DNA from 3 places in the Carnobacterium mobile DSM 4848 genome. Region 1 is predicted to be linked to each of the others. Evidence: a T-box and tRNA genes for the amino acid it is inferred to sense, from the RefSeq annotation. Region 1 holds a T-box; the other regions hold tRNA genes.

Region 1 (7,406 bases):
TGTCCAGGAGCAGATCCATTCGATAGGAACCAGCGCAATGCATCAGCACCATATTGATCGATTACATCCATTGGATCAATGCCGTTGCCTAACGATTTACTCATTTTGCGTCCGTCTTCATCACGGATCAGTCCATGAATCAGCACATTCTTAAACGGTCTTTTTCCAGTAAACTCTAAACTTTGGAAGATCATTCGGCTGACCCAGAAGAAAATAATATCATAGCCGGTAACTAGGGTATTTGTAGGAAAATAACGTTTAAAGTCTTCTGCTTCTTCATTTGGCCATCCCATTGTTGAGAACGGCCATAAAGCTGAACTAAACCAAGTATCTAGTACATCAGGATCTTGTACCCAATTGTCGCTGTCTTCTGGTGCTTCCATGCCAACATACAATTCTCCGGTCGTTTTGTGATACCATGCAGGAATACGATGTCCCCACCATAATTGACGCGAAATAACCCAGTCATGGACATTTTCCATCCAACGCATATACGTATTCTCAAAACGTTCAGGTACAAAATTCACTTTATTCACTGTTTCTTGGTTATCCATAGCTTCTTTTGCTAAAGTCTCCATTTTAACAAACCATTGTGTCGATAAGCGCGGTTCAACTACTACTCCGGTCCGCTCAGAGTGTCCCACACTATGAATCATTTTCTCAATTTTGATTAAACGGCCTTCTGCTTCCAAGTCCTTAATGACTGCTTTACGAGCTGCAAAACGATCCATACCAGCATATTTACCAGCTAACTCATTCATCGTACCATCTTCATGCATCACATTAATTCGAGCTAGGTCATGACGGTTTCCGACTTCAAAGTCATTAGGGTCATGAGCCGGTGTGATTTTAACGACTCCGGTACCAAAATCCATTTCAACGTACTCATCTGCAATAATTGGGATTTCACGGTTCATTAACGGCAACAAAACGGTTTTCCCAATCAGCCCTTGATACCGTTCATCTTCAGGATGCACTGCAACCGCAGTATCACCTAGCATAGTTTCAGGACGAGTAGTAGCAATTTCAACAGTTCCGCTGCCATCTGTTAACGGGTAGCTCATATGGTAAAAAGCTCCTTCAACGTCTTGGTGGATAACTTCAATATCAGATAATGCTGTTTTAGCTTTCGGATCCCAGTTGATGATGTATTCGCCGCGGTAAATCAATTTCTTATCATACATCGTAACAAATACTTTTTTAACAGCTTCTGATAACCCATCATCTAACGTAAACCGTTCGCGACTATAATCAACAGATATACCAACTTTTGCCCATTGTTCCCGAATAACACTAGCATATTCTTCTTTCCAGTCCCAAACTGTTTGGATAAATTTATCGCGCCCTAAGTCATAACGGGAAATGCCTTCTTCAGCTAATTTTTCTTCTACTTTAGCTTGTGTGGCAATTCCTGCATGATCCATTCCAGGCAGCCATAAAGTATCATAACCTTGCATACGTTTTTGCCGTACAATAATATCTTGTAAAGTCGTGTCCCATGCATGCCCCAAATGTAATTTCCCTGTAACATTGGGTGGCGGGATTACAACAGAATAAGGTTCTTTGGTCTTATCTCCACTTGCTTTAAATAGATCTTTTTCTAGCCATTTTTCATAACGATTTGCTTCCACTTCTTTTGGCTGATATTTCGTCGGCATTTTTAATTCATCCGTCATATCTTATACCCTCTTTTCTTATTTTTTTCAAAGCGATTAATGGATAAAATAAAAAAAAGCACTCGTCCTAATCATTATTAGGACGAATGCTTTGTTATTCGCGGTACCACCTAGTTTGCATATCCTTTATTATTGGATATACCTCTCACTTCACGTTTTTAACGTAACGCCACTCCGTACAAAGCTACTCTTTTTTCGCCCTGTCAGCTCCCAAGCTACCTTCATCTTATTTTGGTTAAGAACTCCCACCATCTGTTCTTTTCTCTACTAAACCAAAAATAACATTACTCTTCTTGTTCATCGCTTTTTAAGTATGTCTTATTCTAGCATTGAAAAGATGGGAATTCAATCCTGTTTTTTAAAATTAGGTAGGATAAGTTTTCTGTATTGAATGTCTAGCGTTCAAGCCCGACCTCTCGTAAATTAGATAACTAAAGGAGGGCCTAAAGTTTCGCTACACGAGCTTTGTACTAGTCGACGTCACCAACTAAAGCTGGAAGTCTCCTAGCAATTGCGCAGTAGGCTCATTTGCTGGTACTTTAAGAGATTCATCTCGTAGAGTACCAGTTACAAGGCGACGAAAGGAGCAGTGCTCCCCGAGTCGCATTTCCTATTTTCACGGGGGTCAAGGTGGGCATGAACACTTTTCTTAAATTGCTGCTCATTTTAACGAGCCGCTTTTGCCGCTTCAATTGCTTTATCGTAATCCGGTTCCTCAACCATTTCTGCAACGGTTTCTTTATAGACTAGTTTGCCAGATCCATCAATGACAAATACTGAACGTACTAATGCATTTAATTCAGGAATAGCTATCCCGTAAGTTTTACCGAATGTTTGATCTGTATCATGAAGCATCTCCATCTCAATTCCTTCTCCGGCGCACCATTTTTCTTGTTGCTCTTTTGTATTTGTTGAAACAGTTATCAACTGTACGCCTTCAATATCATTTGCATCCGCATTAAAAGCTTTAGTTTGAATTGCACAAACACGCGTATCAATATCAGGTACAACGCTGATCAACACGACTTTTCCTTTGAATTGACTTAATTCAATCGTTTCATCTTCTAAGTTTTTTAGAGAGAAGTCTGGTGCTTGTTCTCCTACTGCAGGTTGCGTACCTTCTACTTTAAGCGGTGTTCCTTTTCTTGTAAATTCCATCTATTCTCACTCCTATTTATCTGACTACTTCTTACTAAGTATACGTGGTCTAAAATAGAAAAAGCAACTATCTCACTTTTTATTTCGCTTTTTGCGGAAGCAGCCAGCCATCATAATAAACTAAAGTCAGAATTTCACTAGTGAGATCAATGTATCGAATATCAATATTTTCTGGAACTTTTACTCTACCTGGAGAAAAGTTTAAGATCGCTGTAATTCCAGCATCAACCAGCATGTTTATAGCATCTTGTGAAGACTCACTCGGAACAGTAGAGATAGCTACATCTATCTCTTCACGGTCAAGAATCTCGGACATTTGTTCAATAGAATAAATAGGCACACCAGACAATACTTTTCCAGTACTTTCTTTATTGATCTCAAAGCCGCATGTAATTTTCAAGTTATTGTCTTTGCTAAAATTATTTGCAATCAATGCCTTTCCTAAGTTACCTACTCCCATCAAAGCAATATTAACGATTTTATTCACATTTAATAAGTCATGAAATATTTCCGTTACGTATTCTACTTCATAGCCATAACCGCTTCTGCCTAATTCGCCAAAGTGAGAAAAATCACGACGAATTGTTGCAGAAGGAATTTGCGTTATCTGGCTTAATTCCTTTGATTTTATCCGTGTAATTCCACTTTCCTTCAATTTATTCAAGCAACGATAATATAACGGCAGCCTTTTAGCAGTCGCTTTTGGGATATGTCGTTCTAGTTGTTTCTTTTCCATTGAAACTCCTCCGTTTACAAGTCTATTTCTTTGAATCATATCATTTAGAAGTGCACTTTACAACGATTTTGTGATTAAAATCACATTTAATTTTGTAATCAGTATACCACAGATTCTCTTATAGTTTTACTTTTAATCAATAAAATAAAAAAAGATGAGGTTAACCTCATCTTTTTGGTTGTACAATATTTGACGTTGGTGAGTGAAAACTCGCTAACGTCTTTTTTCGTAAAAATAGAAAACAAGTGAGTTCTCCTGTAGAATTAAAGTCACCACAACCCATCCAAAGGAGAGAACTCACTTGCCTACATCAAATGATATGCGAAAAGTACTAGATATTCAAGACAAAAACATTATTTTTGAAGATGATTGCGTAGAATACGGTCAATTCAAAGGGAAGAAATGTAAATTTATTAAAGGCCGCTTGACCTACATTCCTCAGGAATGTATGAAGTGCCATGCAGCAAACGAACACTATACCATCTATCGTAACGGGACACAGGTTTCACGTATTACTTTGCCTATGAGCGGGGTTCATCCAACTTATTTATTACTCAAGAAGCAACGGTTCAAGTGTAAAGGATGTGGGGCTACATTTACTGCGAAAACGCCTCTATTGAAAGAAAATTGTTTTATTTCGAATCCTGTAAAAGCACAAATTTTAGATAAATCATCTATGGCTCAATCTATAAAAGATATCTCTAGTCAAACTAGAGTCTCTTCAGCAACGACGCAACGCGTTATTAATGAGCAAGCTAAGAATTATAAACCGCATTACTTCTGGCTTTCTAAACATCTTTCGTTTGACGAGTTTAAGTATGCCAACAGCACAATGGCTTTTGAATACATAGATGCCGAAAAAGGAACGATCATTGATATTTTGCCTTCTCGAGACAGCCGAACGATAAAAGACCATTTCCTTTCACGTTATAGCCTAAAGGCCAGAAAAAAAGTAGAAACCATTACAGTCGATATGAATGCCAGCTACGTCAATTTTATTCCCGTGCTTTTTCCAAACGCCAAAATTATCATTGATCGTTTTCATATTGTCCAGCTGATTAATCGTTCACTGAACCGTACAAGGGTAACGGTCATGAATCAATTTCACACCTCAAACGGAGAAGACATGAAAAAATACCGTCGATTAAAACGATTTTGGAAAAAAATCCTAAAGAAAGAATCTGAACTATCTTATACAAAATATACTTATTATGCTCTATTTGGTCTACGCTTAGAATCAGCAATTGTCGATGAAATGTTAGGATATAACACTATTCTGAGAGAGACTTACGAGGTGTATCAAGCTATTCTCAAAGCGGTTGAGAAAAACGACTACGATGAGCTAGTAAAGATTTTAGAAAAAGATTATCCACTTATTTCAAAACCAATGAAGACGAGCCTTAAAACATTGAAAAAGCATATAAAGCACATTAAAAATACATTTGCCTATAAGTACTCAAACGGAAAAATTGAAGGAATAAATAATAAGATTAAGGTCCTTAACCGTGTAGCCTATGGCTACAGAAACTTTGCGAACTATAAAAACCGTATTCTTCTGCACTTTAATATGAAACCAGCAACTATAAACAGAAAGAAAAAACACTTTTCAGGGCAGCTTAATGCTTACCATGAAAAGTGTATAGGATTTCTAATTAAATAAGTGACTAAAATTCTTCACCAACGTCAGTTGACGTAGAACCATCTTTTTGGTCTTTCTTTTATTTGCATAAAAATAATACAGCAGCCATTTCCTTTTAAAGAAGATCAGAAAAAGCTTCTTTTTGTTGCTCTTCTAATGTATCGCCTACTTTGATTTTCGAGATAGTCAAGTGATCCATCGCCCGCTGAATCAAGCCTTCTATATCTAAACGCGCTTCATATTGGCGTGCTTTTTCTAAGTCGGGTTTTGTCTTAGGGGCCGGCGGTGCAAAAATTGTGCAGCAATCTTCAAATGGTTGTATCGATAACTCAAATGTATCAATTTTTTGGGCTACTTCGATAATTTCGTTTTTATCCATGGAAACTACTGGTCGAATGACCGGCGTAGTGGTTACGTCATTAATAGCAATCATACTGTGTAATGTCTGAGATGCAACTTGACCCAGCGATTCTCCATTGATAATAGCTAATCCCTTTCGTTCTTCACGAATACGATCAGTAATGCGCATCATCATACGGCGTGTAACTGTCATCAGGTATCCTTCTGGTACACTTTTTTTAATTTCTTCTTGAATCTCTGTAAATGGCACTTCAATAAATTGGATACTGCCAACAAAAGCTGCCATTTTGGAAGTTAAATCTTTTGCTTTTTGCAAAGCACGAGGACTTGTATATGGAGGACTATGAAAGTGAACAGCTTCCACTTCTACGCCTCGTTTCATTGTCAAGTAGCCCGCTACTGGAGAATCGATTCCGCCTGACAGCATCAACATGCCTTTTCCGCTTGATCCTACAGGCAATCCGCCTGCTCCTAAAATGGTTTGACTGGAAAGAAAAATTCCTTCTTTGCGTATTTCTACACGTATATTGATATCAGGGTTTTTAACTTGAACTTTGATTCCTTCCACTTCTCTCAGAACCTCTGAACCTAGTAATTGATTGATTTCATTTGTGTCTAATTCAAAATCATGATCAGATCGCCGAGTTGAAATTTTAAAAGTTTGGCCTTCTTTATATAATTCTCGAACCATTGCTACAGCAGTTGTCTTCACTTGTTCCATTTCTCTTTCCAGGCGCATAACAGGAGAATAATTTTGAATTCCAAAAATCGGTTTCAAACGTTCCAGAACAACCTCACTGTCAGCTCCGTTTAATTTCAAGTGCATCCGATCACGATCGGCATCGACTTTTAATTCTGCAAAATCATGCAAGGCAAATTTTACATTTTGAGCTAATTTATTAATAAATAGTTTTTTATTTTTTCCTTTAGTGGACAGTTCGCCATAACGGATCATTACTTCATTGTATTGCATCGTTATTTTTCACTCCTTTTTAAGCATTGATTGCTTGGAATTGATCATATAAAACATCGAATTCTTTTATAAATTGTTTTGCTTCGTCCATTGTATTGGTATCAGACAAACTAACTCTTACTGCGCTTGTTGCAAGTGATTCTGGAACATTCATTGCTCCTAATGTACTTGAACTTGTTTTATTTCGACTGGAACATGCACTTGTCGTTGAGATATAGATTTCTTGTTTTTCAAAAGCATGTACCATCACTTCTCCTCTGATCCCTTTTAAAGCATAGCAAAGAATATGTGGCGCTCCTTCTTTGTTAGAAAAAAAGACAACTTTAGGATACTTTTGCAGTTCCTCAGTTAAATAATCTTTTATTTTTCTTTGCGTATGTTGTTTTTCTGCCATGTCAGACAAAACCAAACGCAAGGCTTTTCCCATAGCTGCAATCCCCGCAACATTCTCAGTTCCGCTCCGAAGTCCAGCTTCTTGTCCTCCACCATTTAACAAAGGGGCTAGTTTTCTTCCTTTTTTCAAATAAACAAATCCAACTCCTTTTGGACCATGGAATTTATGCCCAGAAAACGTAGCAATATCAATGCGCGAATTTTTCCCAAGTGGTAACGGCATTTTCCCAATAGCTTGAACAGCGTCAACATGGAAATGAATAGATGGATATTCTTTTAAGATTTCACCTATTTCTGTAAGAGGTTGTATGCTTCCAATTTCATTATTGATGGCCATCACGGAAACCATGATCGTATCTGGTCTAATGGCTTTTTTCAATGCCTCAACCGACACGATTCCTTTTTTATCTACAGGTAAATAAGTTACTTCAAAACCAAGCTGTTCTAATTGATGCATTGATTCTTTTACAG
Region 2 (7,406 bases), 550 kb from region 1:
ACAACAGAGTTTTACGATCCGAAAACCTTCTTCACTCACGCGGCATTGCTCCGTCAGACTTTCGTCCATTGCGGAAGATTCCCTACTGCTGCCTCCCGTAGGAGTCTGGGCCGTGTCTCAGTCCCAGTGTGGCCGATCACCCTCTCAGGTCGGCTACGTATCATTGCCTTGGTGAGCCATTACCTCACCAACTAGCTAATACGCCGCGGGTCCATCCATAAGTGACAGCCGAAACCGTCTTTTATCCATCCACCAGGAGGTGGTTGGAGTTATGCGGTATTAGCATCCGTTTCCGAATGTTATCCCCCACTTATAGGCAGGTTACCCACGTGTTACTCACCCGTCCGCCACTCTTTGATTCTGGTGGGTGCAAGCACCCGGTAGAATCAAAGCGTTCGACTTGCATGTATTAGGCATGCCGCCAGCGTTCGTCCTGAGCCAGGATCAAACTCTCATAAAAGTAGTTGTTGCCTCGAAAGGTTCCAACCGATTATGCTGTTTGAAGCTCTTTTGACTTGCTAGCGAAATTTCTTTCACTTTGTTACTTTTGGTTTAACCGTTGTTAAACCACCTTACACAGTTATTTCGTTCTTGCTTTGTTCAGTTTTCAAAGGTCTAATGTGTTTGCTGTTTTGTGTTTTTAACAACTTCTATATCTTAGCAAACTTTTTTTTGCTTGTCAACAATTAATTTGAATATTTTTCTTTTTTTTGGATTTTTATTCAATCCCTTAAAAGAAAACTATAATCGCTTCATTGCTTTAACAGCATAGCATAGGTTGCTTATATAAGTCAATAAATATTCTACAAAAAAATCATTTTGAATTTTTATTCATTATTTTACTGCTTCCTTTGTTAGCTGACGACTTATAATACTTTACACTGCTACCTGCTTCTTGTCAATTAGTTTTTTCTATTTATTTTTATTTTTTATGTTGCTTCACTTCACTATTAAAAATAGAGCTGATGCATAGAAGATCAACTCTATTTTTATTCCACTACTGTCGCCATTGAAGTATGTTTTTAACCTTTGGTAAAGGAATGCAAAACAAGTCTTTTATATCTTCTAGTATTGGTTAGCTGATCTATATTCTTTTGATCCATTGACCAGCACTTGAATTTCTTTATCTTATTCTTATCTCAAAAATTTTGTTTCACTATTGAATATTCAGTGTTCCACTAAAACAATTAGTAGGATCATATTTTTGTTTAAGTTGTTTTAGTTTCTTTAAGTTGGCTGGTTTATACATTTGATTTAATTCATCCACTTGAGTGATACCTAAGAAATTAATATCTATTCCTTCAGAAAATCCTTTCAACAAGCCCCACTTTTTCTTCCACTTTTCATTAGCTGCTAGCGCTTCTTCTGCTGCAGCAAATCCTTTTCGTAAAATGACCAGATAACGACTGTCTCGATGAGAATAAGCCATTGCGCCATTTTCAACTTTCCCAAAGTTGCCTCCTAAAACTTTTACTTGAGCGATTAATCGCGGATCTCCACTTTCTCTTAATTCTTTTGTCAATTCATTGAGCAATGAATTGGATATATTTGACGTATACAAATTGAATATTAGTGTACTTCCACTCGGATCAATAGGCGGAAATAAATCAGCATAAGAAGTAGGCTTAACTTCATCAAAAAGATAACCTTTAAAGTTCTGTAAATCCTTTAATATTTCGGTACAGTTTATTTGCCTTCCTTTGAAACAAATCATTAACTCAATCACTAATTGATTTTTATTTTTTTCAGGCATTTTATCAGTAAAAGGAAATGTGGTAAAAGAAAGCGTTCCATTCAATTCCTCTGGAGCATGATACAGATAATCAGCTAATTCTTGAATAGTTTTTTGATCAAATGCATAATATAGATTGCCTGCTAATACGGTTCCTCCTTCATGAGCTTCAAAAATAAACTCTGTGACCACTCCAAAATTTCCTGCCCCACCACGTATAGCCCATAATAAATCAGGGTGTTTGTCTTTTGACACAATGACTACTTCTCCATCTGCATTAATTAAACGCGCTCCGCAAATACGATCTGCAGTTATACCAAACTTACGAACAAAAAAGCCCATGCCGCTTCCTTGAGCATTGCCGCCAACTCCTACTCCTCCCATATCTCCAGAAGTAATAGCTAAATCATAGGGTGTCAAAGCTTGAGCAACGTTAAACCAATTAGCTCCGCCACCTACACGAACTCTTTTGGACGTTTCTTCTACTACAACTTGATTTAAAGCGGCAATATCAATGACTACTTTTTCATCTCCTGAACTAAAGCCAGAGGCACTGTGACCAGTGCTTTTAATCGTAAACGGCCATTCATTTGCTCGACAATACCGAATCGTTTGAACTACATCTGCTTCACTCTGACAGTTTACAATAGCAACTGGTTGAGGATCGAAAATAAGGTTCTTAACTCTTTTTAACTTTGTATATTCCTTATCCTCTTTGGTATACACTTCTCCGCTTATTGTAGACCTTAATTCTTCACTATTAAATAACTTCATGCTACTATTCCTCCTTTATCTATCTCTGCTTTTAATGCCTCTCTCTTATTGTAAAACAATTGATTCTTTTCGTGAATTTTTAACTCTTCTTCGTTTCTTTAGCTTTTTTACAGAAATACATAATTTGGAAAAATTAATAGTTTTTTTAATAATGGAAATGCGGTTATTATTAGCAGATATGTATGAATGATTGAAGAAATAAAGAATGTAGTAGTTTTTTAGACCAATGAAAATGTCCAAGGTTCCAAAAGCTAAAAAAGACAGAAACTTATTATTTGCTCAAATAATAAGTTTCTGTCTTTTTTTACTATATTAAACTAAATACCAAAAAACTCCCTTTAAATCTAAGTTTTTATCCAGTCCGTTTTGTACTATTAACTTCTCAAACCATATCCTTTATCAATTAAGTACCAACAAATAGCGTAAAGCACTACGATAAAAAGAATAAGAATTGTCTCAGATGCAATAATCGATACATCTGTTGTTCCTAGAAAACCATAGCGAAAACCGGAAATCATATAAACGATTGGGTTAACTTTTGAAATAGCTTGCCAGACGGGCGGCAACATTGAAATGGAATAAAATACACCGCCGAGATAAGTCAAAGGCTGTAAAACAAAAGTCGGTACTATAGAGACATCATCATAAGATTGGGCAAAAATGCCATTTATTAAACCTGCTAGTGAAAATAAAATAGCCGTCATCAAAAGGGTAATGACAATAATAAACCATGAATAAACATGAAGAGGCACAAAGAAAAGAGAAATGATCGTCACAAGTGTGCCCACTAGAACACTTCTTCCAAGTCCGCCAATAACAAACCCCCAAATGATTATATGTGCCGGAACTGGTGCAACTAATAATTCTTCAATATTCTTCTGAAACTTCTGAGAAAAAAATGAAGAAGATACATTGGAATAAGAGCTTGTGATTGCTGACATCATAATAAGTCCAGGCACAATAAATTCCATATAGGAGAACCCGCCCATCTCTCCGATTCTTCCCCCAATCATTTTCCCAAAGATAATAAAGTATAGTGATGTAGTGATTACTGGCGGCACTAAGGTTTGCACCCAAATACGCAAATAGCGATTGGTTTCTTTTATCGATAAACTTTTTAGAGCAGTAAAATACAGATTAAACATTTTTTACCTCCACTTAATGATTTTCTTCTGTGATTTTTAAAAATAGTTCTTCTAATCTATTAGATTTATTCCGCATGGAAAGAACTTTTATTCCTTGGTTGGTAAGCTGCTCAAATATGGCATTGACTCCTTGATTGCGTTCAACTTCAACAGCAAGAGTTAATTTGTCTTCAAAAGAACTCTTATACCCTGTAATTTCAAGTTTTTTATCATAAGGAGCTAAATCAAAGATAAAAGTTTCAAATTGTAATTTTGAAAGAAGATCTTTCATACTAGTGTTCACAATCAACTCACCTGATTGAATAATTCCAATATTCCGGCAAAGCATCTCCGCTTCTTCTAAGTAATGAGTTGTCAGAATAATAGTTGTGCCACTTGCATTCAACTCTCTTAGAAAAGCCCACATTTCACGTCTTAACTCAATATCTACTCCTGCTGTTGGCTCATCTAAAATAAGCAATCGGGGTTCATGCATTAATGCACGTGCAATCATTAATCTCCGTTTCATTCCACCTGAAAGCATGCGTGCGCGTACATTGCGTTTTTCCCATAAGTCAGATTGTTTTAAATATTTTTCACTGCGTTTTAAAGCTTCTTTATGAGAAACACCGTAATACCCGGCTTGATTAACCAAAATTTGTTGGACAGTTTCAAAAGGATTGAAATTAAATTCTTGAGGAACTAAACCAATCTGCTGCTTTGCACGCACTAAGTCTGTATCAATATCATAACCAAAAACGGTTACTTTTCCTGATGTTTTGTTCACAAGCGAGGTAATAATTCCAATTGTCGTCGATTTACCCGCACCATTAGGACCTAACAGTGCATAAAAGTCACCTTCTTCTACCGTTAAATTAATTCCACGCAACGCTTCGACGTCTGAAGCATATACTTTTCTTAAGTTATTTATTTCAAGTGCAAATGTCATTTAATTACTAACTCCTTATAGATATGATTTATGATTTCTTATTATATCATTTATTTACACAGATGAAAAAAGGTAACATACAAAGCATGTCAACTTAGTATGGAAAAGAATACTTATTTCTACCTACTACAATTGCCCATTCAAGTTAATTTTAAATGTACTTCTTTCTCCGGCCTTGTCCAATGTTGTATAACCATTTTAAGAACCGAAAAACCAATCTACTATTGCCAAGTTTTGGTAGGCTATAGGAAAACCAAAATTAGAGTTCTATTATTTTTAGTGTTAGTAAGAAGAATGAGTCTATTTCACAACTTAAAATTTCGGAGGAATAGCGGCTCCTTGCAGCCATGTAAAGGATTCAATGCGAATTACGAAGCGGTTAGGCTTCGTTTGAGGCTTGAAAGGCTGGAGACATGTAAGGCTCCAGTCGTCCCCATGGCTCTTGCAAGCAGACGCGTAAATTCCGGAGGAAATTTCATTATTAAGCATGACCAACACAATTCGATAAAGAACCAAAATTAGACCATAAAAAAGTAGTATCAACAGTCGTTAAACAATTGATACTACTTTTTTTAGAATACCGGCGGCCGGAATCGAACCGGCACGCCCTTGCGGGCACAGGATTTTGAGTCCAGCGCGTCTACCAATTCCGCCACGCCGGCAAGATAAGATGAACGTCCCATTTATCAGATAAGGCGGTAACCGGATTTGAACCGGTGATGAAGGTTTTGCAGACCTCTGCCTTACCACTTGGCTATACCGCCATTTTTAAAATGGAGTGTTGTATTTATTGTAAAAAACTGGGCTAGCTGGATTCGAACCAACGCATAAGGGAGTCAAAGTCCCTTGCCTTACCGCTTGGCTATAGCCCAAAAATAAAAAGGCGACTGATGGGGTTCGAACCCACGCATGCCGGAACCACAATCCGGTGTGTTAACCACTTCACCACAATCGCCATGGTATGAATTATCTCGTCATTATTTTAAAAATGGCAGGGGTAGTAGGAATTGAACCCACACTGATGGTTTTGGAGACCATAGTTCTACCTTTAAACTATACCCCTATTTAAAATAAGGTTATTCTTTTTAAATAAATGGTGGAGGGGGGCAGATTCGAACTGCCGAACCCGAAGGAGCGGATTTACAGTCCGCCGCGTTTAGCCACTTCGCTACCCCTCCGCTTTAAAAAAGGTGGCCTGGGACAGAATCGAACTGCCGACACCTTGAGCTTCAATCAAGTGCTCTACCAACTGAGCTACCAGGCCATATTGGAACCTTTCGGTTCATTACATACGTCAATAAAAATGGCGGTCTCGACGGGAATCGAACCCGCGATCTTCTGCGTGACAGGCAGACATGTTAACCCCTACACCACGAGACCAATAGTATTGCGTAAAATGGAGGTTAACGGGATCGAACCGCTGACCCTCTGCTTGTAAGGCAGATGCTCTCCCAGCTGAGCTAAACCTCCTGAAGTACATGACCCGTACGGGATTCGAACCCGTGATACCGCCGTGAAAGGGCGGTGTCTTAACCACTTGACCAACGGGCCGAAATTAGTGTAACGGAGAGTAAGGGATTCGAACCCTTGAGACAGTGTGCACCGCCTACATGATTTCCAATCATGCTCCTTCGGCCGCTCGGACAACTCTCCAAGTTGGTTCTGTTAACACTCTCATTTGGTTACTTTTTTCCATAGACAACTATGTAACTCCGCAAGCAGGGCTCGAACCTGCGACATCATGATTAACAGTCATGCGCTCTACCAGCTGAGCTATTGCGGAATAAAAAAGATGCACGGCAACGTCCTACTCTCACAAAGGGAAACCCTTCACTACCATCGGCGCTAAGAAGCTTAACTGCTGTGTTCGGCATGGGAACAGGTGTGACCTTCTTGCCATTGCCACCGCACATCTTGCATATAAGAGAACGTTGTTCTCTCAAAACTGGGTATTGTTTACTGTAAAGTTGGTTTTAAACCGTTCGTTCACCGTTTAAAAAATTGGTTAAGTCCTCGACCGATTAGTATTGGTCCGCTCCATACATCGCTGTACTTCCACTTCCAACCTATCTACCTGATCATCTCTCAGGGGTCTTACTCACTTACGTGATGGGAAATCTCATCTTGAGGGGGGCTTCACGCTTAGATGCTTTCAGCGTTTATCCCGTCCACACATAGCTACCCAGCAATGCCCTTGGCAGAACAACTGGTACACCAGCGGTGTGTCCATCCCGGTCCTCTCGTACTAAGGACAGCTCCTCTCAAATTTCCTGCGCCCGCGACGGATAGGGACCGAACTGTCTCACGACGTTCTGAACCCAGCTCGCGTACCGCTTTAATGGGCGAACAGCCCAACCCTTGGGACCGACTACAGCCCCAGGATGCGATGAGCCGACATCGAGGTGCCAAACCTCCCCGTCGATGTGGACTCTTGGGGGAGATAAGCCTGTTATCCCCAGGGTAGCTTTTATCCGTTGAGCGATGGCCCTTCCATGCGGAACCACCGGATCACTAAGCCCGACTTTCGTCCCTGCTCGACTTGTAGGTCTCGCAGTCAAGCTCCCTTCTGCCTTTACACTCTACGAATGATTTCCAACCATTCTGAGGGAACCTTTGGGCGCCTCCGTTACACTTTAGGAGGCGACCGCCCCAGTCAAACTGCCCGTCAGACACTGTCTCCCAGCCAGATCATGGCTGAGGGTTAGAGTGGTCATACAGCAAGGGTAGTATCCCACCATTGCCTCCACCAAGACTAGCGTCCTGGCTTCATTGGCTCCTACCTATCCTGTACAAGCTGTACAAACACTCAATATCAAACTGCAGTAAA
Region 3 (6,840 bases), 350 kb from region 1:
TTGATTCAAGGACATTCTTATCTAATCAAAATTGGAATGGATTGGTTCTCCATTGTTATGCAAGCCATTTTTAAAGGTGGTATTTTAACTTATCTTAGTTTTTCTATTCAATTATCTTTTATTCCAAATACGCTTTTTTTATGGAGTATTCCCTTAATTGTTTTAGCACTACTGATAGAGTTAGGTAATTACCAATTAAAACTAGAACAAATAGCAGTTTTAGCACAAAAAACAATAGTTTCTGTTCAAAATTTGCATATTTTATTTATCGGCTTACTCGTACTCCTTTATTTGAGTAGTTTCTTTATATTATGGCCTACTTTCGGATATACTACCTTGTTTTTATTATTGAGTATACCGATGGCTGTAAAAGTAATGCGTTCTTCTCATTCCGTTAAAAAGGAAGAAATGAAACGTTCCTCACGACTTAAGCAATTATCTGCTTATTCCATTTTCTTCCTCTTAATATTTGCAGCTATTGTCAGTACTCGATTTTTCTGATTCTAAAAAAGACCATCAATACCTTTTTATAAGTATTGATGGTCTTTTTATTTGAAAAGAATTACCTTAAAAAAAGCAAAAAAAGACATACCATGCTATAATTAAGACAAGGAAATTTTTTAATTAATTGAGTGCTAGCTTCTGTTGCCGCAGACCTAGTGCTCTTTTTTCGTCATATGGTACTTTGTCATCTAAAATCTTATAAAGGATTCGTAGTAACTTGTGCCCACATGCCACAACTGCTTTTATTTTGGTTCCTTTGTTAGATACTCTGTGATATAACGATCGGAAAGCTGGATCACGTGACCTTCCGGCCATTCCACCACTAGTAATTAGGGCTGTTTTTAAATATTTATTACCTCTAGTTACTCTCGAAGATTTCTTCTTTCCTGCACTTTCATAAGAACCAGGTGAAAGTCCAGCCCATGAAGCTAAGTGGCTCACTGTCCTAAAGGCCTCTATACTTGGACCAATTTCTGCTAGGATAATCGCTGCACTATGTTGCTTCACACCAGGAATACTTTGGAGCAACTCATATTCCAGAGGAAAATGAGATAAAATATATTGTTCGATATCATGTTCTATTTTCTTGATTTTCTGAGTATAGAATTGATACTCATCTAACGAATCATCAAGCAATCGCCTATCTGTTAGAGATATTTTTCCATCCATTGCTTGAAGTATATCCTTGGAAGAAGCTTTCACTTTGCCATGTAAACAAGCTCCAACAGATTCAAGAGTTAAGACTTCACCATTTATAAATAATTGGAGCAAGGCTTGCCCAGTTTTTCCAAAGATATTACTTAAATAACCCGTCAACTTAATGTTAGATCGTTGAAGAATGTTGTGTAACTCATTCTTCGATTGGGTTCGTTTTTGAGTGTAGGATTGCCTACGGCGAGTCATTAGACGTAATTCCATAACTTCAGGTGCTGGAATATACGAGTTTTGAATTAAACCAACTCGTCCAAGTTGCGCAATCCATTCTGCATCCTTCATATCTGTTTTTCGACCAGGTACATTCTTAATATGTTCTGGATTTGCGAGAACCATATTTACATTTCCTTCGGAAAAGATATTAAACACCGGTACCCAATATTGTCCTGTACTTTCCATAAAAATATCAGTAACTTCATTTTCTTCTAACCATTCAAGTGCTTTCCGTAATTCACTAGTTCGAGTACCAAATATCTTATATGACTTTTTAGGTTTATTGGTGTCCAAAGGACCATCTAATATACAACATACAATTGTCTTCTGATGAACGTCGATTCCACAACATGTCTCAATCATAACTTCCATGATGAAAACCTCCATCAAATAATTTAGGAAACAGAACATTCTATAAAATATTGTAATTTTATTTTCACATTCTAAGATGTATTCGGCTTATCGCAAAAGATAAAATGTTCATCCAGTTTTTTATACAGGTTCGGCAAAACCCATTAAAGAATCGGATTAACGTTTCCTATGTTAATTATATGATACTCTCTCTTTTCTGTCATGGCTTAGATTGCGAAGCAATCATATAGTTTTTTATTCTCATTTTTAAATAAAAAAAGCAGCGTAAGCCCGTTAGACAGTGAATGTCGAAAAGAGCTCTATAATGCCCTATTAAAATAAAAAAACTTCTTAATTTTAAACATTAAGAAGTTGACGTATGACCCGTACGGGATTCGAACCCGTGATACCGCCGTGAAAGGGCGGTGTCTTAACCACTTGACCAACGGGCCTTTTAACTATATAAAAATAATGATTCAATGGGCCTAAATGGACTCGAACCATCGACCTCACGCTTATCAGGCGTGCGCTCTAACCAGCTGAGCTATAGGCCCATAAAAAAAAAAGCGGGTGACGAGAATCGAACTCGCATCAACAGCTTGGAAGGCTGTGGTTTTACCACTAAACTACACCCGCAAAAAAGGTGGCCCGGGACAGAATCGAACTGCCGACACCTTGAGCTTCAATCAAGTGCTCTACCAACTGAGCTACCGGGCCATATTCAATTAACGGTCTCGACGGGAATCGAACCCGCGATCTTCTGCGTGACAGGCAGACATGTTAACCCCTACACCACGAGACCTTTTTGCTTTTAACTAGTTTTATTTACTTTATCGTAAATAATTGCGGGGACAGGATTTGAACCTGTGACCTTCGGGTTATGAGCCCGACGAGCTGCCAGCTGCTCCACCCCGCGGTAATATTAAAATTATAGTTATCATAGAATCATTTTATTAAAAATTGTTAGGTTACATAACAATTTTTAATAAAAAATTGCGGGGACAGGACTTGAACCTGTGACCTTCGGGTTATGAGCCCGACGAGCTGCCAACTGCTCCACCCCGCGGTAATATTAAAAGGATAAATAAGGAGGATAAGAGATTCGAACTCTTGCGTGCTTTTACACACCTGACGGTTTTCAAGACCGTTCCCTTCAGCCAGACTTGGGTAATCCTCCACTTTTCTAGTTGATGAATAAATTGAATTAATAAGTAAACTACGTTACTTATGACCCGTACGGGATTCGAACCCGTGATACCGCCGTGAAAGGGCGGTGTCTTAACCACTTGACCAACGGGCCTTTAAAAAACGGAGAAGGAGGGATTCGAACCCTCGCGCCGCGTTAGCGACCTATACCCTTAGCAGGGGCACCTCTTGAGCCACTTGAGTACTTCCCCAAATTCCAATAAAAATATAGTACAATGGGCCTAAATGGACTCGAACCATCGACCTCACGCTTATCAGGCGTGCGCTCTAACCAGCTGAGCTATAGGCCCATAAAAAAGCGGGTGACGAGAATCGAACTCGCATCAACAGCTTGGAAGGCTGTGGTTTTACCACTAAACTACACCCGCAAAACGGTCTCGACGGGAATCGAACCCGCGATCTTCTGCGTGACAGGCAGACATGTTAACCCCTACACCACGAGACCTTTTTGCTTTTAACTAGTTTTATTTACTTTATCGTAAATAATTGCGGGGACAGGATTTGAACCTGTGACCTTCGGGTTATGAGCCCGACGAGCTGCCAGCTGCTCCACCCCGCGGTAATATTGAAATAATAAATAAGGAGGATAAGAGATTCGAACTCTTGCGTGCTTTTACACACCTGACGGTTTTCAAGACCGTTCCCTTCAGCCAGACTTGGGTAATCCTCCATAAAAATACAGTCTGTCCTATATACAGACAAGGTAATCAATCGTAATATGGCAATAACGATTAATGGACCTTGCAGGACTCGAACCTGCGACCGGACGGTTATGAGCCGTCTGCTCTAACCAACTGAGCTAAAGGTCCAAGCTCTTTTCAGTTGCAATAGCGGCGAAGGGGATCGAACCCCCGACCTCCCGGGTATGAACCGGACGCTCTAGCCAGCTGAGCTACACCGCCAAAATATTAAAAATTAAAAGTGGAGCCTAGCGGGATCGAACCGCTGACCTCCTGCGTGCAAGGCAGGCGCTCTCCCAGCTGAGCTAAGGCCCCAACATTTTAAATCGGGAAGACAGGATTCGAACCTGCGACCCCTTGGTCCCAAACCAAGTGCTCTACCAAGCTGAGCTACTTCCCGTATGCTGAAAATACTGGTGTTTCCACTTACTATTTATAAAAAATGGAATGCACCCAAGAGGAGTCGAACCTCTAACCGCCTGATTCGTAGTCAGGTACTCTATCCAATTGAGCTATGGGTGCTATATATATGGTGCCGAGGGCCGGAATCGAACCGGCACGGTGATCACTCACCGCAGGATTTTAAGTCCTGTGCGTCTACCTGTTCCGCCACCCCGGCATATAGAACAAGAGCTGATTTTTTCAAACCTGCTTACTAGTCGTCCTAGTAAGCGGAAGACGGGGTTCGAACCCGCGACCTCCACCTTGGCAAGGTGGCGTTCTACCACTGAACTACTTCCGCAAAATGGTGCCGGCTAAAGGAGTTGAACCCTCGACCCTCTGATTACAAATCAGATGCTCTACCAACTGAGCTAAGCCGGCTAATCAAATTAAAATCTAAATGGTGCGGGTGAAGGGACTTGAACCCCCACGTCTCTCGACGCTAGATCCTAAATCTAGTGCGTCTGCCAATTCCGCCACACCCGCTAAAATATGGCATAACTAGTCATCGGAAATGAATAGTTATGAGTCATGCAGGATTCGAACCTGCGACCCTCTGATTAAAAGTCAGATGCTCTACCAACTGAGCTAATGACTCATGGTGGAGGTTAACGGGATCGAACCGCTGACCCTCTGCTTGTAAGGCAGATGCTCTCCCAGCTGAGCTAAACCTCCATATGAGAAAAATTAAAATGTTCGATGCGCGGCAGCGTCCTACTCTCACAAAGGGAAACCCTTCACTACCATCGGCGCTAAGAAGCTTAACTGCTGTGTTCGGCATGGGAACAGGTGTGACCTTCTTGCCATTGCCACCGCACATCTTGCATATAAGAGAACGTTGTTCTCTCAAAACTGGGTATTGTTTACTGTAAAGTTGGTTTAAAACCGTTCGTTCACCGTTTAAAAAATTGGTTAAGTCCTCGACCGATTAGTATTGGTCCGCTCCATACATCACTGTACTTCCACTTCCAACCTATCTACCTGATCATCTCTCAGGGGTCTTACTCACTTACGTGATGGGAAATCTCATCTTGAGGGGGGCTTCACGCTTAGATGCTTTCAGCGTTTATCCCGTCCACACATAGCTACCCAGCAATGCCCTTGGCAGAACAACTGGTACACCAGCGGTGTGTCCATCCCGGTCCTCTCGTACTAAGGACAGCTCCTCTCAAATTTCCTGCGCCCGCGACGGATAGGGACCGAACTGTCTCACGACGTTCTGAACCCAGCTCGCGTACCGCTTTAATGGGCGAACAGCCCAACCCTTGGGACCGACTACAGCCCCAGGATGCGATGAGCCGACATCGAGGTGCCAAACCTCCCCGTCGATGTGGACTCTTGGGGGAGATAAGCCTGTTATCCCCAGGGTAGCTTTTATCCGTTGAGCGATGGCCCTTCCATGCGGAACCACCGGATCACTAAGCCCGACTTTCGTCCCTGCTCGACTTGTAGGTCTCGCAGTCAAGCTCCCTTCTGCCTTTACACTCTACGAATGATTTCCAACCATTCTGAGGGAACCTTTGGGCGCCTCCGTTACACTTTAGGAGGCGACCGCCCCAGTCAAACTGCCCGTCAGACACTGTCTCCCAGCCAGATCATGGCTGAGGGTTAGAGTGGTCATACAGCAAGGGTAGTATCCCACCATTGCCTCCACCAAGACTAGCGTCCTGGCTTCATTGGCTCCTACCTATCCTGTACAAGCTGTACAAACACTCAATATCAAACTGCAGTAAAGCTCCATGGGGTCTTTCCGTCCTGTCGCGGGTAACCTGCATCTTCACAGGTACTATAATTTCACCGAGTCTCTCGTTGAGACAGTGCCCAAATCATTACGCCTTTCGTGCGGGTCGGAACTTACCCGACAAGGAATTTCGCTACCTTAGGACCGTTATAGTTACGGCCGCCGTTTACTGGGGCTTCAATTCTGAGCTTCGCCTTACGGCTAACCCATCCTCTTAACCTTCCAGCACCGGGCAGGCGTCAGCCCCTATACGTCATCTTTCGATTTAGCAGAGACCTGTGTTTTTGATAAACAGTTGCTTGGGCCTATTCACTGCGGCTGACCAAATGGTCAGCACCCCTTCTCCCGAAGTTACGGGGTCATTTTGCCGAGTTCCTTAACGAGAGTTCTCTCGCACACCTTAGGATTCTCTCCTCGACTACCTGTGTCGGTTTGCGGTACGGGCAGATCGTTTCTCACTAGAAGCTTTTCTTGACAGTGTGACATCAGGAACTTCGGTACTTGATTTCCCTCCCCATCACAACTTGTCCTTAAGGGAATAAGCATTTGACTCATTCCCAGACTTATTGCTTGGACGTGCATATCCAACAGCACGTATTCCTTAGCCTACTGTGTCCCTCCATCGTTCAAACAAAACGAACTGGTACAGGAATCTCAACCTGTTGTCCATCGTCTACGCCTATCGGCCTCGACTTAGGTCCCGACTAACCCTGGGAGGACGAGCCTTCCCCAGGAAACCTTAGTCATTCGGTGGACGGGATTCTCACCCGTCTTTCGCTACTCATACCGGCATTCTCACTTCTAAGCGCTCCACCAGTCCTCACGGTCCAGCTTCGACGCCCTTAGAACGCTCTCCTACCATAGAACCAAAAGGTTCTATCCACAGCTTCGGTGTTCTGTTTAGCCCCGGTAAATTTTCGGCGCAGGGTCACTCGACTAGTGAGCTATTACGCACTCTTTAAATGATGGCTGCTTCTGAGCCAACATCCT

Evidence for each region. The T-box of region 1 lies ahead of BR87_RS03640 (valine--tRNA ligase). A T-box ahead of a tRNA ligase gene usually reads a tRNA of that ligase, here a tRNA-Val.
Region 2: it has a tRNA-Val gene. The T-box ahead of BR87_RS03640 (valine--tRNA ligase) is inferred to sense a tRNA for this amino acid. The anticodon was not compared.
Region 3: it has a tRNA-Val gene. The T-box ahead of BR87_RS03640 (valine--tRNA ligase) is inferred to sense a tRNA for this amino acid. The anticodon was not compared.

Annotation. Positions count from the first base shown of each region.
Region 1 covers NZ_JQMR01000001.1:806,306-813,711, forward strand. The annotation lists gene BR87_RS03640 (valine--tRNA ligase) at 1-1,676, opposite strand, end outside; T-box leader at 1,752-1,986, opposite strand; gene tpx (thiol peroxidase) at 2,343-2,834, opposite strand; gene BR87_RS03650 (redox-sensing transcriptional repressor Rex) at 2,914-3,570, opposite strand; gene BR87_RS03655 (ISL3 family transposase) at 3,872-5,230, shown strand; gene thiI (tRNA uracil 4-sulfurtransferase ThiI) at 5,325-6,542, opposite strand; gene BR87_RS03665 (cysteine desulfurase family protein) at 6,562-7,406, opposite strand, start outside.
Region 2 covers NZ_JQMR01000001.1:254,294-261,699, reverse strand. The annotation lists rRNA gene BR87_RS01125 (16S ribosomal RNA) at 1-460, opposite strand, end outside; gene BR87_RS01120 (FAD-binding oxidoreductase) at 1,157-2,506, opposite strand; gene BR87_RS01115 (ABC transporter permease) at 2,881-3,651, opposite strand; gene BR87_RS01110 (ABC transporter ATP-binding protein) at 3,665-4,579, opposite strand; tRNA gene BR87_RS01105 (tRNA-Leu) at 5,158-5,241, opposite strand; tRNA gene BR87_RS01100 (tRNA-Cys) at 5,273-5,343, opposite strand; tRNA gene BR87_RS01095 (tRNA-Gln) at 5,380-5,451, opposite strand; tRNA gene BR87_RS01090 (tRNA-His) at 5,462-5,534, opposite strand; tRNA gene BR87_RS01085 (tRNA-Trp) at 5,569-5,642, opposite strand; tRNA gene BR87_RS01080 (tRNA-Tyr) at 5,674-5,757, opposite strand; tRNA gene BR87_RS01075 (tRNA-Phe) at 5,771-5,843, opposite strand; tRNA gene BR87_RS01070 (tRNA-Asp) at 5,884-5,959, opposite strand; tRNA gene BR87_RS01065 (tRNA-Val) at 5,977-6,049, opposite strand; tRNA gene BR87_RS01060 (tRNA-Glu) at 6,059-6,130, opposite strand; tRNA gene BR87_RS01055 (tRNA-Ser) at 6,144-6,232, opposite strand; tRNA gene BR87_RS01050 (tRNA-Asn) at 6,290-6,362, opposite strand; rRNA gene rrf (5S ribosomal RNA) at 6,374-6,489, opposite strand; rRNA gene BR87_RS01040 (23S ribosomal RNA) at 6,581-7,406, opposite strand, start outside.
Region 3 covers NZ_JQMR01000001.1:1,160,303-1,167,142, forward strand. The annotation lists gene BR87_RS05310 (hypothetical protein) at 1-501, shown strand, start outside; gene BR87_RS12835 (IS110 family RNA-guided transposase) at 625-1,803, opposite strand; tRNA gene BR87_RS05320 (tRNA-Glu) at 2,163-2,234, opposite strand; tRNA gene BR87_RS05325 (tRNA-Ile) at 2,263-2,336, opposite strand; tRNA gene BR87_RS05330 (tRNA-Gly) at 2,348-2,418, opposite strand; tRNA gene BR87_RS05335 (tRNA-Phe) at 2,427-2,499, opposite strand; tRNA gene BR87_RS05340 (tRNA-Asp) at 2,512-2,584, opposite strand; tRNA gene BR87_RS05345 (tRNA-Met) at 2,626-2,698, opposite strand; tRNA gene BR87_RS05350 (tRNA-Met) at 2,776-2,848, opposite strand; tRNA gene BR87_RS05355 (tRNA-Ser) at 2,870-2,959, opposite strand; tRNA gene BR87_RS05360 (tRNA-Glu) at 3,011-3,082, opposite strand; tRNA gene BR87_RS05365 (tRNA-Ser) at 3,092-3,179, opposite strand; tRNA gene BR87_RS05370 (tRNA-Ile) at 3,205-3,278, opposite strand; tRNA gene BR87_RS05375 (tRNA-Gly) at 3,286-3,356, opposite strand; tRNA gene BR87_RS05380 (tRNA-Asp) at 3,361-3,433, opposite strand; tRNA gene BR87_RS05385 (tRNA-Met) at 3,475-3,547, opposite strand; tRNA gene BR87_RS05390 (tRNA-Ser) at 3,569-3,658, opposite strand; tRNA gene BR87_RS05395 (tRNA-Ile) at 3,724-3,797, opposite strand; tRNA gene BR87_RS05400 (tRNA-Met) at 3,817-3,890, opposite strand; tRNA gene BR87_RS05405 (tRNA-Ala) at 3,911-3,983, opposite strand; tRNA gene BR87_RS05410 (tRNA-Pro) at 3,995-4,068, opposite strand; tRNA gene BR87_RS05415 (tRNA-Arg) at 4,117-4,190, opposite strand; tRNA gene BR87_RS05420 (tRNA-Leu) at 4,199-4,287, opposite strand; tRNA gene BR87_RS05425 (tRNA-Gly) at 4,339-4,410, opposite strand; tRNA gene BR87_RS05430 (tRNA-Thr) at 4,415-4,490, opposite strand; tRNA gene BR87_RS05435 (tRNA-Leu) at 4,511-4,595, opposite strand; tRNA gene BR87_RS05440 (tRNA-Lys) at 4,635-4,707, opposite strand; tRNA gene BR87_RS05445 (tRNA-Val) at 4,709-4,784, opposite strand; rRNA gene rrf (5S ribosomal RNA) at 4,811-4,926, opposite strand; rRNA gene BR87_RS05455 (23S ribosomal RNA) at 5,018-6,840, opposite strand, start outside.